2 regions of the Spartinivicinus marinus genome follow, and region 1 is predicted to be linked to the other one. Evidence: predicted binding sites of a transcription regulator. Region 1 holds the regulator's gene; the other holds the start of a gene.
What was found. Region 1 encodes FNR, which switches genes on or off when oxygen is low (the NO sensors DNR and NnrR bind a similar motif). Its sites were predicted from a motif close to TTGATNTANATCAA; they were not measured.

Region 1 (8,189 bases):
AAAGGTCATTATGTTGGGCAGCTAAAACAGCAGGTAAAAGGGAAACGCTACATTCAACTGGAAACCATTCCTGCTGAACGGGATAAATATACAGATAATGACTGGCGGTTGATTTCTGATTGGTACCTAAGTAATGAACAGGAGTCCATCAGCTTAGGCAACAATACTGCCTCCGCCACCACTGAAGCTAGTTAACGGGCTGGTATCTTGCTGTGACCCAACTCACTGGCTGCTTTCATTGTGGTACGCCTATTCCTGCAGGCTCTGCCACCTTTTTTGCGACTGTTGCTGGTGAGCAACAGCCTATGTGTTGCCCTGCCTGCCAAACCGTGGCAGAAGCCATTGATCAAGGCGGCCTAAATCAGTATTACCAATATCGCACCAACAAAGCGGCAAAAGCCGAGGCAGCTTCCCAGCAATTTCAAGTGTATGATGAACCTGCCTTGCAGGATACCTTTGTTAAAACCCAGTCAAATGGGGATAAAACAGCATTACTACTGTTAGAAAATATCCATTGTGCTGCCTGCATTTGGTTAATTGAGCAGCACTTGCAACAATTCCCAGCGGTTAAGCAGGCAGCCGTCAACTTTACCCAACATCAACTCCAGCTCTGCTGGGACGCTAACATTATGCCATTAAGTGAGTTGATGGCAGCACTCCAGCAGATTGGCTACCCACCGCTCCCTTTTCACCCGAATCAACAGCAAAACCTGATGGCCAAACAGCGCCATAAAATGGTACGCCAGCTAGCTGTAGCTGGGATTGGCGCTATGCAAGTGATGATGTATGCAGTTGCCCTCTATGCTGGTGCCTTGCAAGGCATTGCGGAACAGCATCAGTGGTTTTTGCGCTGGGTTAGTTTCATTGTAGCCACACCAGTGGTGTTTTATGCTGCTAAGCCGTTTTTTCAAACAGCCTGGCGAGATATCCGTATTCGCCAGCTGAGTATGGATGTTCCCATTGCCCTAGCCATTGGCGGTGCTTATTCAGCCAGTAGTTGGGCCATGCTGACCAATAGCGGAGAAGTCTACTTTGACTCAGTCTGTATGTTTACCTTCTTCTTGCTGTTGGGCCGGTTTGTAGAATTTAACACTCGCCAACGCGCTCACCTGAGTAGCTCTCGGCTGAATCAGCTATTGCCTGATCAGGTGACTATTCTCTCTAAGGGCAAAGAAGCTGTTATCCCCTTAACCCTTCTCAAGCCCGCTGACATTATCCTGGTCAAGCCTGGTGCGACAATACCGGCTGATGGCACTATTTTGGCTGGGCAAACCACGATTAATGAAGCAGCCCTCACCGGCGAGTTTTTACCTGAACCACGCCAGGCTGGTGATCAGGTGATTGCTGGCAGCATCAATGTTGACCAGCCCGTTCAAGTGCAAGTCACTCATACGGGTCTCGATACTCAACTGGCCTGTATCGAGCAATTGCTAAACCAGGCCCAACAAGACAAACCACCCATTGCCTTACTGGCAAATAAAGTTGCCCATTATTTTGTGGCAAGCGTACTGGTTATTGCAACTCTGGTATTTTTTAGCTGGTGGTGGCTAGCACCAGAAGATGCGTTATGGGTTACCTTATCAGTGTTAGTCGTTACCTGCCCTTGCGCTTTGTCATTGGCAACCCCCACAGCATTAACTGCTGCGACCTATGCTTTACAACAACAAGGCTTTCTAATCACCAAAGGGCACTTGCTAGAAGGCTTAACCACCATCAGCCATATTGTGTTTGATAAAACCGGTACACTCACCACTGGACAGTTCAGTCTCACCCAGATGGTACCCATAGCAGCAATCAAGACTGATCAAGCCATGGCCTTAGCTGCTGCGTTAGAAATACACTCAGAACACCCTATAGCAAAGGCCTTTCCAGCCTCTTCTGCCTACCAAGCAGTCGATATTACAAACACGCCAGGCCAAGGCATCAGTGGCACAATTGATGGTACTGACTATCGAATGGGTATTGCTAGTTATGCCTGGCCTACAGAGAAAGTTACTCCTCCTTCCAGCCATGGCCATTGGCTACTACTGGCAGATGATCAGCAGCCTATTGCCTGGTTTGAAGTCAATGATAGTTTGCGAGAAGAGGTTATTGATACTGTCACAGCTTTACAGCGACATGGTTTCAAGCTCTCTTTGTTGACAGGTGATCGCTCAGCACAGGCCAGCATTACTGCCCAGGCTTTAACTATCCACAACCTTAAGCAAGGGGCTTCTCCTGAAGATAAACTGGCTTACATCAAGGCCTTACAAGACCAAGGGGATAAAGTGCTCATGGTGGGCGATGGTGTAAACGATGCTCCCGTATTAGCCGCTGCGGATGTTTCGGTTGCTATGGGTTCTGCCACCGACTTAGCAAAAACCCATGCTGATGGGATTTTGCTAAATGGTAAACTTGCCACATTACTGACTGCCTTAACTAAAGCACAAAAAACCCGGCAAATTATTCGGGGTAATTTAATCTGGTCGCTAACTTATAATGTGGTAGCACTGCCCTTGGCAGCACTAGGCATGATTCCCCCCTGGGCGGCTGCTATTGGAATGACCAGCAGCTCTCTAGTTGTGGTACTGAATGCGCTTAGACTGAATGCCCAGCAAGTCAATCAAGCTCAGCCTGATACAACAGCTAAGTTCACATGGAATAGTCAGCAACCCCACCAAAATACCACAGGCGTCTGATGATGGAGTCAATTTACCTACTAATTCCCATTGCCCTGATTTTTGTTGCTATTGGGGTGTGGATTTTTTTCTGGGCGGTGGATAGTGGCCAATTTGATGATTTAGAAAGTCCCGCTCACAGTATTTTATTTGATGATGAATCCAAACCATCTCCTCAAAAACAAACGAAAAACCAGTCAGCACCTACTGATAAACAAAACTCATCTGTTCCTGATACTGATAAACCACAATGAGCATTGAACTAAGTCAACTAATCAGTGCTTTTTTATTGGGCTTACTGGGTGGTGCTCACTGCTTGGGGATGTGTGGTGGAATCATGGCAGCAATCAGCCTTCACTTGCCTGAGCAAAAAAAACTACCTGTACTACTCAGTTATAATACCGGCCGCATTACCAGCTATACCCTAGCAGGCATGTTAGTAGGCAGTTTAGGCTGGTCAATTCAGCAGCTGGGGCCTGCAGCAAACCAAGGGCTCCGCTGGTTAGCTGGCATTTTATTGATTTTAATGGCCTGCTATATCGCTAACTGGTGGAAAGCACTGACGTGGCTAGAAAAAGCGGGACAGCATCTGTGGCGCTATATTCAACCATTAACCAAACCTTTTTTACCCGCAACTAACAGTAAACAAGGCTTTTGTTTAGGCATTTTATGGGGCTGGCTGCCTTGTGGGCTTATTTACAGCGCCCTAACCTGGTCTGCTGCCAGTGGCAATACACTTGATGGCGGACTGCTGATGCTGGGATTTGGTTTAGGAACACTGCCTACGGTATTAGCCACTGGCTTTTTCGCTGATACGCTAAAGCAATTTGTTGCCCACCACCTCACCCGCACAGTGGCAGCGATCATTATGATTGGTTTCGGTATATGGACGATTCCTGGCCCTCACCAAGCGCTGTTAATGCCAAACCATGAGAATCATGCTCATCATCATTGACCCATGTCAATTCTTTTCCAGACCACCGCTTTACACTGTTAATCTGTATCAACAGTGACAGGCCAAGTTTATGTTAGGACCTTTGAAGTGGCAGTCCTCGCTTATCGAACGATATAATCAGCAAGGCCCACGTTATACCTCATACCCTACTGCCGTTGAGTTTTCAGAATCGTTTGAGCCTGACCACTATCAACAAGCTTTAACAAAACTCAAACAGCAGCAAACACCGCTGTCACTTTATGTACACATCCCGTTTTGCGCTAGTGTTTGTTATTACTGTGGCTGCAATAAAATAATTACCAAAAATCGGCAAAAAGCCCTGCCTTATCTAACGGTATTGGAAAAAGAAATCCAGCTTGTCTCTCAACAGTTAGACTGTAAGCCTGTGGTTGAACAACTACACTGGGGAGGTGGTACCCCTACCTTTTTGACCCATGAGCAAACTACCCAATTGTTTACGCTGCTGGAGCAGCACTTTCAATTGGTGGATGATATTGACGGAGACTATTCAATTGAAATAGACCCACGAGAAGCTGACTGGCCAACCATGGGATTATTACGCTCCTTGGGGTTTAATCGTATTAGCTTAGGTATTCAGGATTTTAATCCAGTTGTACAAAAAGCGGTTAATCGCGTTCAATCAGAAGCTGAAACAGAAGCTATTTTTGAAGCAGCCAGGGCATTATTATTTAAATCCATTAATGTGGATTTAATTTATGGATTACCTTTTCAAACCACTGCCAGTTTTTTAGAAACCCTTGATAAAGTCATTGCGCTCTCACCCGACCGGCTATCTATTTTCAATTACGCTCATTTACCCCATCGGTTTAAGCCTCAAAGAAGGATTAAAGCCAGCGACTTACCTTCTGCTCCAGAAAAGCTCAGTATTTTACAACACAGTATTGATCGGCTACAGGCAGCTGGCTACCACTATATTGGCATGGATCACTTTGCTTTACCTGATGACAAACTGGCTACCGCTCAAGCAAAAGGCGAATTACATCGTAATTTCCAAGGCTATACCACCCATGGCCATTGTGACTTAATTGGGTTTGGCGTCTCTTCAATTAGCCAGATTAATGATATTTATTGCCAAAACCACACTGCACTTGATGACTATATTCAGTCAATCGAAAATAATCAGCTACCCATTAAACGTGGTATTCAATTAAATCAGGATGATTTACTTAGACGAGGTATTATTCAACAGCTAATCTGTCACTTTCAGGTAGATTTAGCCAAGTATTGCCAACCTTTCGGTATAAACTGGCACGTTTATTTCCAGAAAGAAATTATGCAACTCATGCCAATGGTTGAAGATAAGCTCATCACCCTAACTGATAGCAAGTTAATCATCACCAATAATGGAAGGCTGTTAGCCAGAAATATCTGTATGGTGTTTGATCGATATCTAGCAAGCAAACAATCATCAGAGAATTTATTTTCTAAAGTTATTTAATACTAAAAACTTTCGCTTGTTGCTAACTGGGTCACCCCCTACAATAATCACAATGTACCCGTTAGCCTAAATTAACAATTTTTGCGTTCGAGGCCTCAGCGTAACAATGATTGCCAAAGTAAAACCTATCAACCAAGTCGCTTGCAAAGATTGCATTCTAAGCACCCTTTGTCTGCCTATTGCCTTAAAAGTAGAAGATATTGATACGCTAGACAGCATCATTAAACGAGGCAAACCATTACGCAAAGGCGAGCACCTATTTTTCCAAGGTGACACATTCAGCTCTATCTATGCCGTTCGTTCGGGTGCCTTAAAAACCTACACCACCACTGATGATGGTGTTGAACAAATTACTGGCTTCCAACTGCCAAGTGAATTAGTTGGGTTAAGTGGTATTGATGACGAGCATTACCCCGTATCAGCCCAAGCGGTAGAAACCACTATGGTTTGTGAAATCCCCTTCGAACGACTGGATGAACTTGCCAGTACCCTGCCCGAGCTCCGTCGTAAATTAATGCAAATCATGAGCAAAGAAATTCGCGAAGATCAGCAAATGATGTTGTTGCTCAGTAAGAAAAATGCCGATGAACGTATTGCAACCTTTCTCTTAAATTTAGCTGCCCGCTTCCGTCGCCGTGGCTTTTCTTCTCAGGCTTTCAGACTCCCCATGTCTCGCAATGAGATGGGTAATTATTTGGGACTTGCGGTAGAAACGGTTAGCCGTGTCTTCACGCGCTTCCAAAAAAATGGCTTAATCGACGCGAATGGCAAGGAAGTCCTGATCAAAGATTCCATGACTATTTGCTCTTTAGCTGGAGGCAAACCTGTTAACCAAGCCAACGACTCATTAACAGGCTAGCCCTTCCCTAGCTGGGGAGAGCATCGATAAACCATTATTTGGAAAACTAATAATGATATTTGACGAATATTATATAAAGTCATTAATTCGTAATGTTCCTGACTGGCCCAGCCCTGGTGTAATGTTTCGTGATATTACGCCCTTATTTAAATCACCAAAAGCCCAACGCATGGTAGTTGATAGCTTCATTCAACGTTATGTAGATGCCGACTTTACCCATATTGGCGCCATGGAAGCCCGAGGTTTTTTACTTGGCTCAGTCATTTCCTATGAGTTGAATAAACCACTAGTGTTATTTCGAAAACAAGGCAAACTACCGGCGAAAACCATTGCAGAAGAATATGACATCGAATACGGAAAAGCAGTACTAGAAATACAACATGATGCCTTTGAAAGTGGTGCAAGCATCCTACTCGTGGATGACTTGATTGCCACAGGAGGCACTTTACTTGCTGCAGCAACTTTAACCCGACAGTTAGGGGGTAGTATTTATGAAGCAGCGGCTATTATTGACTTGCCAGATTTAGGTGGTAGCCAAAAGCTTCAAGACTCAGATATTCCCGTTTATACACTTTGTGCCTTTGCTAAAGATTAGTCAGTGTTAACTACTTCTGATCGCACCCCTCAAAGGGTGCGCCAGTCATCTAAGAATAAACCCGCTAGTTTCACCGTCATTTAAATGACAACACTGTCAGCTATTTGATCACTTCCCAACTATCTTTTTCATCTTACTCAACAAACATCGGACAGGTTAACAAGCAAAAGTGCTTTTTCCACTACTGCTAACTCCATACTTCACAGCATTTTCCTTACTAAATACTTTTTAACTTTTTCCAAGTAAAGCAAGCCGTTAAGTTGCGTATTTCAGTCTACACTAACCATAAAATAGGATTGTATTCAAGATAAGTCATTTTTTTGCAACGAATAAAAGGAATGCCAATAGCAGTAAAGGCCCATACTGGTCAAAAAAATGCATTAAAAACAATAAACGTAGGGAAAATGAGAGTTGAATAATGGGCATTTGTGCAGAAGAGCTAAGACATTATGTCGTTCAACCCACTTTAAAGCAATTGCAAATCAAGCATTGCTTAGCAGAAAACTTGCTAATGGGGACAGCTGCTCAGGAAAGTGGGCTTGGCTTCTACCTACGCCCTAAAAAACACCACTCCTATGGCATTTATTGCATTACTCCCCTGATGCATAGAAATATATGGGATAAATATTTGGTTCAACTACCAGAACTGGCAAGTCAGGTCAGGGGATTAGCTAGCCAACATGAATTTTTGGAAAATCCCCACCAAGAATTAGCTACTAATCTCAGTTATGCAACAGCTATTGCTTGGATGGTTTACCAGCGTGTCCCGAATTTTCCGACTAAAGGTGATCCTGCCAATTTAGGGCTATTGGGAAAATGCTGGCGCCGTTATTACCATGGTAAACCCCAGGCCTCACTAGACGACTTTATCCATAATTACCATCAATATATTCTGGGTAGACCTCAAGCCGCCTGATAGTTCAATATAGCACTTGCTTATGTTAAATATTGCAACAGGCTAACAATAGAGTCTGTTGTTTTGATTTATATGTATTTGCTTACTACTTAACTCTCTAAGCAAAAGTAGATGTTGTTATATTACCGCTTTGCTTAACCTGACAACTGCTCCGCACATTGAATACATAAGTCCGTATAAGGCATCACCTTTAATCGAGCAGGTGCAATCTCCTGCCCACAATGACTACAAAACAAATACTCTTCATTATCAATACGTGTCAATGCACGCTGGACCTTGATCAGTTCTGACAAAGTCTCATTACCTAGTGCATCAACCACCTCATCATTTTCACGCTCTTGTGCCTGCTCTGACCAGTCTCGGCTGGTGGGCTTTACTGCATCACGCTTCAATCGAGACAATCGCTGTTCCAACTCCATCTGTTTAGCCTGTAGTTGACGTTTTATGTCTTCATATAATGTCATGCAGTGCCTCACCACTTTCACATTCGTTATTAACAATTGTTATTGATTTACTCTATCTAACTATAGCGTTTTCTAACGTTCCTATTGTTTGGGCAAGCAATACAGACAAAAAGTTTGCTTGCCCTCCCCTTACTCACATACTTTGTTCTCATTAACAGCAGGCTCAGGTATAATCAGCCCCCCATTATCTGGTTGCCTTTACTTAGCAGTAACGATGTCTATGCAAAAGCCAAAATCTGACAAACTCACCCTTAACAAGCTACAAAAGCGCTTACGTCGCGAAG
Region 2 (8,189 bases), 4.9 Mb from region 1:
AATTTGCTCCGTGTAAATTTATATGCGATTGCCCTGGCTTTATGTAGTTTAACAAATCAAACAATATAGACTCAAATAGCGAAATAATTAGTTAACTTGTTGTTAATATTCATACTCACTATGAATTATACTCATAAAATAAACCTAGCTATTTGATCACAACATATTTCCATATCTATCAGTTAGACTGCTTAACGACAATAAAAATCACATTGCAATTCTTAACTTTTCATTACTTGCTGCCTGATTCTTGGGAGCTCGTTTTTCTTGTAGTTGTGCCAAATCTTATAACCACTGGATAGGACTATATTAATATGTCTGCAAATCAAGTTAGGGCACCCGCCCCTCTTTTTGCTAGGCGGCTAAGCCCTCATGAAGCCAATGCCCTAAAACTATGTAACCAGTTGCTAAAACCCATTAGCCCATTTAAAAATGGGCTTGAGTTTAGTAATGGTGATGAATGGTTTGGACAAGGTTTAATTCAAAATGGAATAACTGACGATGTAGCAATGTTACGATGGCGTCAACACCCTCCGGTTAGTCGTAATGCTATTTTATACAATGGCCGAATGGCGCCTTTACCCAGTCAGTCCTTTGAATTAACTTGTGCAATTGATGTTCTTCACCATTCTCGCGATCCCAAAGAAACCCTTCGTGATTTATTACGACTCACTAAACAGTATTGTTTGATTAAAGACTATACCTACAGTCATTTACCCAGCTGGTTTTTAGTCGCGCTGGAAGATATGCGTGGTAATCGAAAACTACAAACCAACAGCACCCTACATTATCAGCACAAATGGGAGTGGTTAAAGGTTTTTGATAAGGCTGGCTTTACCCTTGTTGAGCTAAAACATCCTGTAGGCTGTGATGGATGGCCTAAAAGGATATTTACTAAGCGCGTTCAATTCATTGGCTTATGGGAGCGCAAATAAGCCAGATATTGTTTCCTAATACTTTAAAGTAGTTACTAAATAATATAAGGGGCGGCAGTAATGTTTTATGACCGCCTCACAAATAGCCATTGTGTCAGTTACAATTCGAGGTGGTTGTATAAGTTGATTCCTTTCCTATATTTACTTTGAAACACATTAGTAAAATAAGTAGTACATTATTATGCCAACTGCCGAACTTACTGAGCTTCAGCAAACGATTAAAGTTCTCATCAACTAAATATCTACAAAGAAGTAACTCACACAATCGAAACTGACTTATCGACAATTAATCATTTAGCCAAAGAAGGCAATTTAAGAGCAGATGAAACTGAGCAAACCAGCTCATCACTATCTGAGTTAATTAGTGATATTCACGGCATTATCAATCAGTTCCAGATAAGCAATCGCAATAAAGAAACTACTGTCGCCAAATAAGCTAATGCCCTCTGTAAAGAGAATATCATCCGTGCCAGTGAAACTTTAAATAACTACTCTGTCCTGGACCAGCAATCGTTTCAAGCTGAATAAAGTGGCTATGCTTAAGACGCATCATGGTTCGTTTTATCTCAACATCTTCTGCCCCACTGTCAGCAAGAAAGTCAATTAATTGGTAATTAGTGACCGTTCCCTGTTGTTTAATAAAATCTAATGACTTTTCAAAGAAGTTCGCTGGTTTGCTCCCTTTGTTGTCACTGACCACATCAAGCTTCACTGGCCGATCGACCGATTCCTGAGGTTGCTCTGAAAAGGTATTATCGTCTTGCACTCCACGACTTAACTCAGCAATCAATACTTTTAAATCATCAGTCGCTTCTATTGATAAATCCACTGATAAGTCACCAATTTTTCCTGTTATTTTAATTGCCATATAAATCCACTTAGCTTCTCAGTGAAGTACATCAAAAGGTATGTATTATAACATAGCCTTACTGGTAATTTAGATCATCTACTGTTCACCGGGGAAATTCTTGCTTTTTTTCGCTACCGAAAAACTCATACCTAATAAGTAAAACTACCTAATTTCCTTATCTTTTATCTGGCTATTGATATAACTCAATATTGTTACATTGTTCCCTGATTAGTATTCCAGCCAACGCTTTGTTGCTGTAGATAAGGAATAATGAGGTCATTTTTTATGCGTACACCAATTGCTGTATTTGCAACCGCTGCTTTAAGTTTAGCTCTTAGCCAGGCTGCAATGGCTTACCAGGAAGGGGATTTTATTGTTCGAGCCGGTGCAGCAACAGTTGATCCAAATGAGGATAGCAGTAATGTTAAAGCTGGTGGAGCAGATACAGGTTGGACTGCCGGCGTTGATAGTAATACCCAATTAGGCCTAACTGGTACTTATATGATCACTGACCATATTGGTATTGGTTTATTAGCCGCAACACCTTTTGAGCATACCCTGGATTTAAAAAATAGTCCTGATAATGGCTCTTTAGCAGATATAAAACACTTACCCCCTACTTTAACTGTGCAATATTATTTTAATGACACTAAGGCTAACTTACAGCCATATGTGGGTGCAGGGGTAAACTATACCACTTTCTTTGATGAGAAATTTACTAGTAAACATAAGTCACAAGGTTACAACAGTTTAGAACTTGAAGATTCCTGGGGGATAGCCTTTGAAGCAGGAATAGATTATCAATTAACCGATAATCTGCTAGTTAATGCCAGTGTCTGGTATATCGATATTGATACTGAGGCTAATTTCAAAGTTGGGAATACTAAAGCCAAAGTGGATGTTGAGTTAGACCCATGGGTTTATATGGTGGGGCTAGGGTATAAGTTTTAGGGTGTTTGGTCACTAAGGCATGGATGCCTTTTTAGTTCTTGAGGGTCCATGGATGGCCCTTCAAGAACGGTGAACAAATACCCTATTGCTCCATACTCTCCCCCCACTACACATAAAACCCTTTCACTATTTTCGCAATCGCCGGTCGCCAGGCCTTAGCATGAATACCAAACGTATCTCGGATTTTGTTAACCGCTAACCGGGCATTTAAGTGGTGGGGTAAATAATCTAGCTGACCACACTCTTTCACTAACAACTTATCCGATGGTAATTCGTCATAATGAAGTGCGTCATTAAGTAACACTTCAGCAAATTTACTTTCTGCCACAGGCTCTACCCCACCATAATGATAGGTACCAAAAACCTCTGCCTCACAATCCAGCTGATAAAGAATCGCTATAATTACTGCCGCTATATCCGCAGCAGGGGTTGGATTACCCAAGCGGTCAGAGGCTACCCACACTTCTTGATTTTGCTTTAACTGTGACAAGATAGTATGGACCAGATTATATCGTCTAGCGCTCACAACCCAGCCCAAACGTAGAATAATATGATCTGGGCAACGCTCTCTAACCAGCTGCTCCCCCTGCCACAAACTGCCAGCCAAAACCCCTTGAGGATTAGCAGCATCTTTTTCTGTATAAGGCTCTGCCTTAGCACCATCAAAGACCAGATAAGACGATAAATGTATTAATGTAGCTTGGTGCTTTTTACAAATATTTGCCATTTCAGCTACAGCATCGCGATTAATTGCGAAACACTTTGAAGGCTCTGACTCCGCCTTCATCAAATCCCGATAACCTACCGCATTAACAACCATGGTTGGTTGATAACTCTTAACTAGCTCAGCGACTTTTTTGCTGTGAGTAATATCCAAGACATCATGGCTAGGTGCTTTAAAAACGATGCCATGTTCAGTTAATTGTTGACACAGCTCATGACCCACCTGGCCTGAGCCACCAAACACTAATACTTTCATAAATCAACTTAAATTATCCTGAAGCAACTTATTATGGGCTTACCAGTTAATGCTAACCATCACCTATCTGTCAACTATCCAACAGCTGGTGTACTTCACACACCTTCAGCTAGTATGCGGTTCACATTACCCCCAACTGTTTATTACCACTGCCAAACAATTATAACCGCAAAAATAAGACAACAACGATATTCATTGCGCCAACAGCATTAAATGATGCATGGCTATAACCCCTTTGGCTACAGCCTTCGCTAGCACCCCCAAGAGGTTAAAAGTGCACCTATTGACAGAAGATGGCAAACATTTTAGCCGAGAATAGGTTGCAGAGTTCCTCAATCATGAAGCACAATCAAGCTATCTAGCCAAAGAATTATAGGAATGATGGCTTTTTATGATTGCAACTAACCCAGATAGTGTGCATGCAGAGCAAGATATCGCTGAAGATAAAATTTTGTTGGTTGATGATAATCCCACCAACTTACAGCTATTATTACAAACCTTGAATGGCCGGGGCTACAAACTTCTTGTAGCTAAAAACGGTGAAAGCGCACTTAAAATTGCTCAAAAAAACAAACCAGCATTAATTTTACTAGACATCATGATGCCTGGCATTGATGGCTATGAAGTTTGCCGACAACTTAAGGCCAGTGCTGACACCAATGGCATAACCGTTATTTTTCTATCTGCTCTCGATGAAACCAAAGATAAAGTCAAAGGGCTTAATCTAGGTGCAGTTGACTTCATCTCTAAGCCATTTCAACCAGAGGAAGTACTGGCCCGAGTTGCTACTCAACTTAAAATTCACCGACTCGAGCGCGCGCTCTCGGAAAGAAACAAGCAACTAGAAGCTGATAATCAACGCATTCTGGAAGCCATGACGGAAGGGATTTTTGGCCTGGATCAAAAAGGTTGTATCACTTTTGTGAATGCGGCAGCGAACCGGATGACAGGGTTTAGTGAAGATGACTTGATAGGAAAAGAGCTCATCAACATTCTGCTTAAACCAAACGACCCTGAAACTGTGCCTATCTTAAAGACCTTGCAAGATGGTTCAGAGCAGCACATAGAAGAAGATGTGTTCTGGCACCACAATGGTCATCACTTCCCAGTCACATACTCAGTTACACCAATCAATACTGATCACCACCCTTCTGGTGCTGTTGTGGTCTTTAAAGACATTACTGAGCGCAAGCAAAATGAAGAGGCGCTGCAAAAGGCACTGGATGAATTACAAGAGCAAAAAGAACGTCTGACTCATGTTTCCCGGTTAAGCACTATGGGAGAAATGGCCGCTGGATTTGCCCATGAAGTAAACCAACCATTAACTGCCATTTGTAACTATGCCCAGGTATGTAACCGGATGATTCAGCGTGACCCTTTAAATAAGGAGTCACTTTCTGAAGCCCTGGAAAAAATCGGTACCCAAGCCAGGCGGGCAGGCGATATTATCGCGCGCATCCGCAGCTTTGTGAAAAAACCTGCTCACTGCCTTGAGAAAGTCGACTGCAATAAATTAATCAGTGATGTAGTTAAATTAGCAGAAGTAGATGCCCGCAATAACAATATGGAAATTCACCTGGATCTTGCTGATGAATTACCACTCATTGAGGCTGACCCAGTGCAAATACAACAGGTTGCCCTTAATTTGATTCGTAATGGTATGGAAGCAATGGGAGACCGGGAAACCCGTGATATTGGAGTTTGGGTTAAAACAGAGCTTGATAAAAACCATCAGTTTGTCAAAGTATCTGTTATTGACCGTGGCCACGGGCTAACAGAAGACGCTGCTGATAAACTATTTCACCCCTTCTTTACCACAAAAAGCTATGGTATGGGGATTGGCCTTTCCGTTTGTGAGTCGATTATATCGACCCACGGCGGTAAGTTGCGATTTGAAAATAACCCTGAAGGCGGCGCTATTTTTTATTTTACCGTCCCCACAGTTTAAACCTGTTATTTTATGCCTAAGGTACTGGGTTTAACAGGCTTCATTAGCTGGTCTACCTCTACATATTTAATATAATGTAGCTGTTGTAGACTGCTAATGGTGTCTTCAAGCTCAGCCTCATTTGAGGCCGCCACACAAATAATTAACCCTTTCTCTTGAAATGGACGAATAATTTGCAACTGCTGTTGCCCAACCATACCTGCGACATAATCTAATGTTTGCGGGCTTTGGCGATCTTGCAGCGTTTTAAACATAACAATCAACCGAGCAGATGCTTGGCTGGATAGCGTACAATTATGCCCCGCGATAGCTTGCCCCACTGACATTTGAATAGCGATAAATACGAATCCAACTGAAAAGATTATTTTGCGCAACATGGGCTATTTCCTTATAAAGGGCACCTCTAACAATAGAGGCATCTATAAAACAATTGATGCATAAGCAGTCCTGATTATTTCACAAGAAAAAGTGACAGCCAATGCAACAACTATTATCGCCTAACGCCCACCTAACACCTAGATGTATCAATATATTTACAGGTATTGTAAGCAAGATATCTTTTTCCTAAAAAAAGATATTTTATAAGCAGATATCGCTAAAAAGGCTATTTTTCCCAATGAACTATTCTTTTAATACTAGCCTTTAACACACACTACTTGCTTTAAGGTATGGACGATTTCCACTAAATCTTGCTGAGCCTTCATTACCTTCTCAATGGGTTTATAAGCAGCTGGGGTTTCATCAATCACGTCCTTATCTTTACGACACTCAACACCTTTGGTTGCTGCTTCATGCTCTTCCATTGTCACTAGTTTTTTGGCCTTAGTTCGCGACATAACACGCCCTGCGCCATGACTACAGCTATGAAAACTTTCTGGGTTACCCAACCCTCTTACGATGAAGGATTTTGCCCCCATACTGCCAGGAATAATACCAAACTGCCCATCTTTAGCAGAAACAGCACCTTTTCGAGTCACTAGTACATCCTTACCATAGTGATGCTCTCTAGAGACATAGTTATGGTGACAATTAACAGCCATCATCTCTGCTGAAAACGGTCGCTGTAGCGCTTGTTGAACTGCGTGAATCACTCTCTTCATCATCACTTGACGGTTAGTAAACGCATATTGCTGTGCCCATTCAACAGCTGCTATATATTGCTCAAATGACTCACTGCCTTCTGATAAATAGGCCAAATCCCTATCAGGCAAATGAATATGCCAACGCTCCATTTCTTGCTTGGCTTTTTCAATAAAATAGGTACCAATTCGATTACCAACGCCTCTAGAGCCACTATGCAACATAAACCATACGCTATCAGCCTCATCTAAACACACCTCAATAAAGTGGTTACCTGTACCCAACGTGCCTAAATGATTAATGTTATTAGTTTGTTGCAATACGTGATGTTGCTCAGCCAATAGTTCAAACGGTTTTTTTAATGGCTGCCAGGCATGGATAACATCACTTGGTATTTCTCCCCAGGCACCTTTATCTCTGCCTTTTCTGGCTCGCGCTGATCGTCCATGGGGTACAGCTACTTCAATTGCATGTCGAATGCCGTATAAATTATCAGGCAAGTCAGCTGCAACCAAACTGGTTTTAACAGCCATCATTCCACAGCCAATGTCAACACCAACCGCTGCGGGAATAACAGCTCCAAACGTAGGTACTACACTACCAATGGTCGCGCCTTTACCTAAATGAACATCAGGCATTACCGCCACCCATTTATGAATAAAGGGCAGGCTGGCAATATTATGTAACTGTTGTTTAGCCGCGTCTTCAAAAGGTAAGCCACAGGTCCATGCCTTGATGGGAGACTGACCTTTTTGATGAATAACTTCGTATGACATAATAAACTTCCAATAACCGAGATAATTTCTTGTCAGCTAATTGCCGGTTGCTACTTATTTAAACTGACTTACAACACTTTAAAATTATGTATAGCACTGACCATGCCAACAATCATACAAAGATCTAAGCCATTGATTTCATTTAATTTATGGTATTTACCCTATACACCTTCTCTTACAAATATATCTATATAGATATACGATTATCCATAAAGATACAGATGAATAACAATTTACTTGACAACTATTGGCTCAGCTACATTCAACCCTCTCATGCCAAACACACCTTAGTTGTAAAACAAATACTCAAAAAGCTAGCCAGGCAATATCGCCAACCTTGGCGGTATTATCATACGCTTAATCATATTGAGCAGATGCTGTTACTCTTTCAACAGTATGAGTCATCTATTAGCTCGCCACCAACAGTATTTTTTTCTATCTGTTTTCATGATTATTACTATTTACCTTGGCGGAAAAACAACGAAAAACGCAGTGCCACAAAAGCCATAAAAGAACTGCACAAACTTCATTTAGGCTCACTTAGCCATGATGTAGAGCAAATAATTTTAGCGACAGAAAAACACCTACCAATAGCAGACCAGTTTTCCACGAATAAAACAGACGCTGAATTATTATTAGATTTTGACTTAGCAATATTGGGCAGCCAATG

Region 2: OQE68_RS06520 (OmpW family outer membrane protein) is a predicted target of FNR. The motif match lies at 1,979-1,992, and genes of this name have one in related genera.

The regions. Positions count from the first base shown of each region.
Region 1 is NZ_JAPJZK010000001.1:6,347,497-6,355,685, forward strand. Features, by position in the region: gene OQE68_RS27885 (FixH family protein) at 1-195, shown strand, start outside; gene OQE68_RS27890 (heavy metal translocating P-type ATPase) at 213-2,678, shown strand; gene ccoS (cbb3-type cytochrome oxidase assembly protein CcoS) at 2,678-2,911, shown strand; gene OQE68_RS27900 (sulfite exporter TauE/SafE family protein) at 2,908-3,612, shown strand; gene hemN (oxygen-independent coproporphyrinogen III oxidase) at 3,683-5,071, shown strand; gene fnr (fumarate/nitrate reduction transcriptional regulator Fnr) at 5,178-5,930, shown strand; gene OQE68_RS27915 (adenine phosphoribosyltransferase) at 5,983-6,525, shown strand; gene OQE68_RS27920 (hypothetical protein) at 6,944-7,441, shown strand; gene OQE68_RS27925 (TraR/DksA family transcriptional regulator) at 7,576-7,905, opposite strand; gene ttcA (tRNA 2-thiocytidine(32) synthetase TtcA) at 8,120-8,189, shown strand, end outside.
Region 2 is NZ_JAPJZK010000001.1:1,401,257-1,409,445, forward strand. Features, by position in the region: gene OQE68_RS06505 (ISAs1 family transposase) at 1-16, shown strand, start outside; gene OQE68_RS06510 (class I SAM-dependent methyltransferase) at 315-935, shown strand; gene OQE68_RS06515 (hypothetical protein) at 1,396-1,803, opposite strand; gene OQE68_RS06520 (OmpW family outer membrane protein) at 2,071-2,736, shown strand; gene OQE68_RS06525 (SDR family oxidoreductase) at 2,843-3,715, opposite strand; gene OQE68_RS06530 (ATP-binding response regulator) at 4,107-5,663, shown strand; gene OQE68_RS06535 (hypothetical protein) at 5,669-6,040, opposite strand; gene OQE68_RS06540 (RtcB family protein) at 6,299-7,519, opposite strand; gene OQE68_RS06545 (HD domain-containing protein) at 7,741-8,189, shown strand, end outside.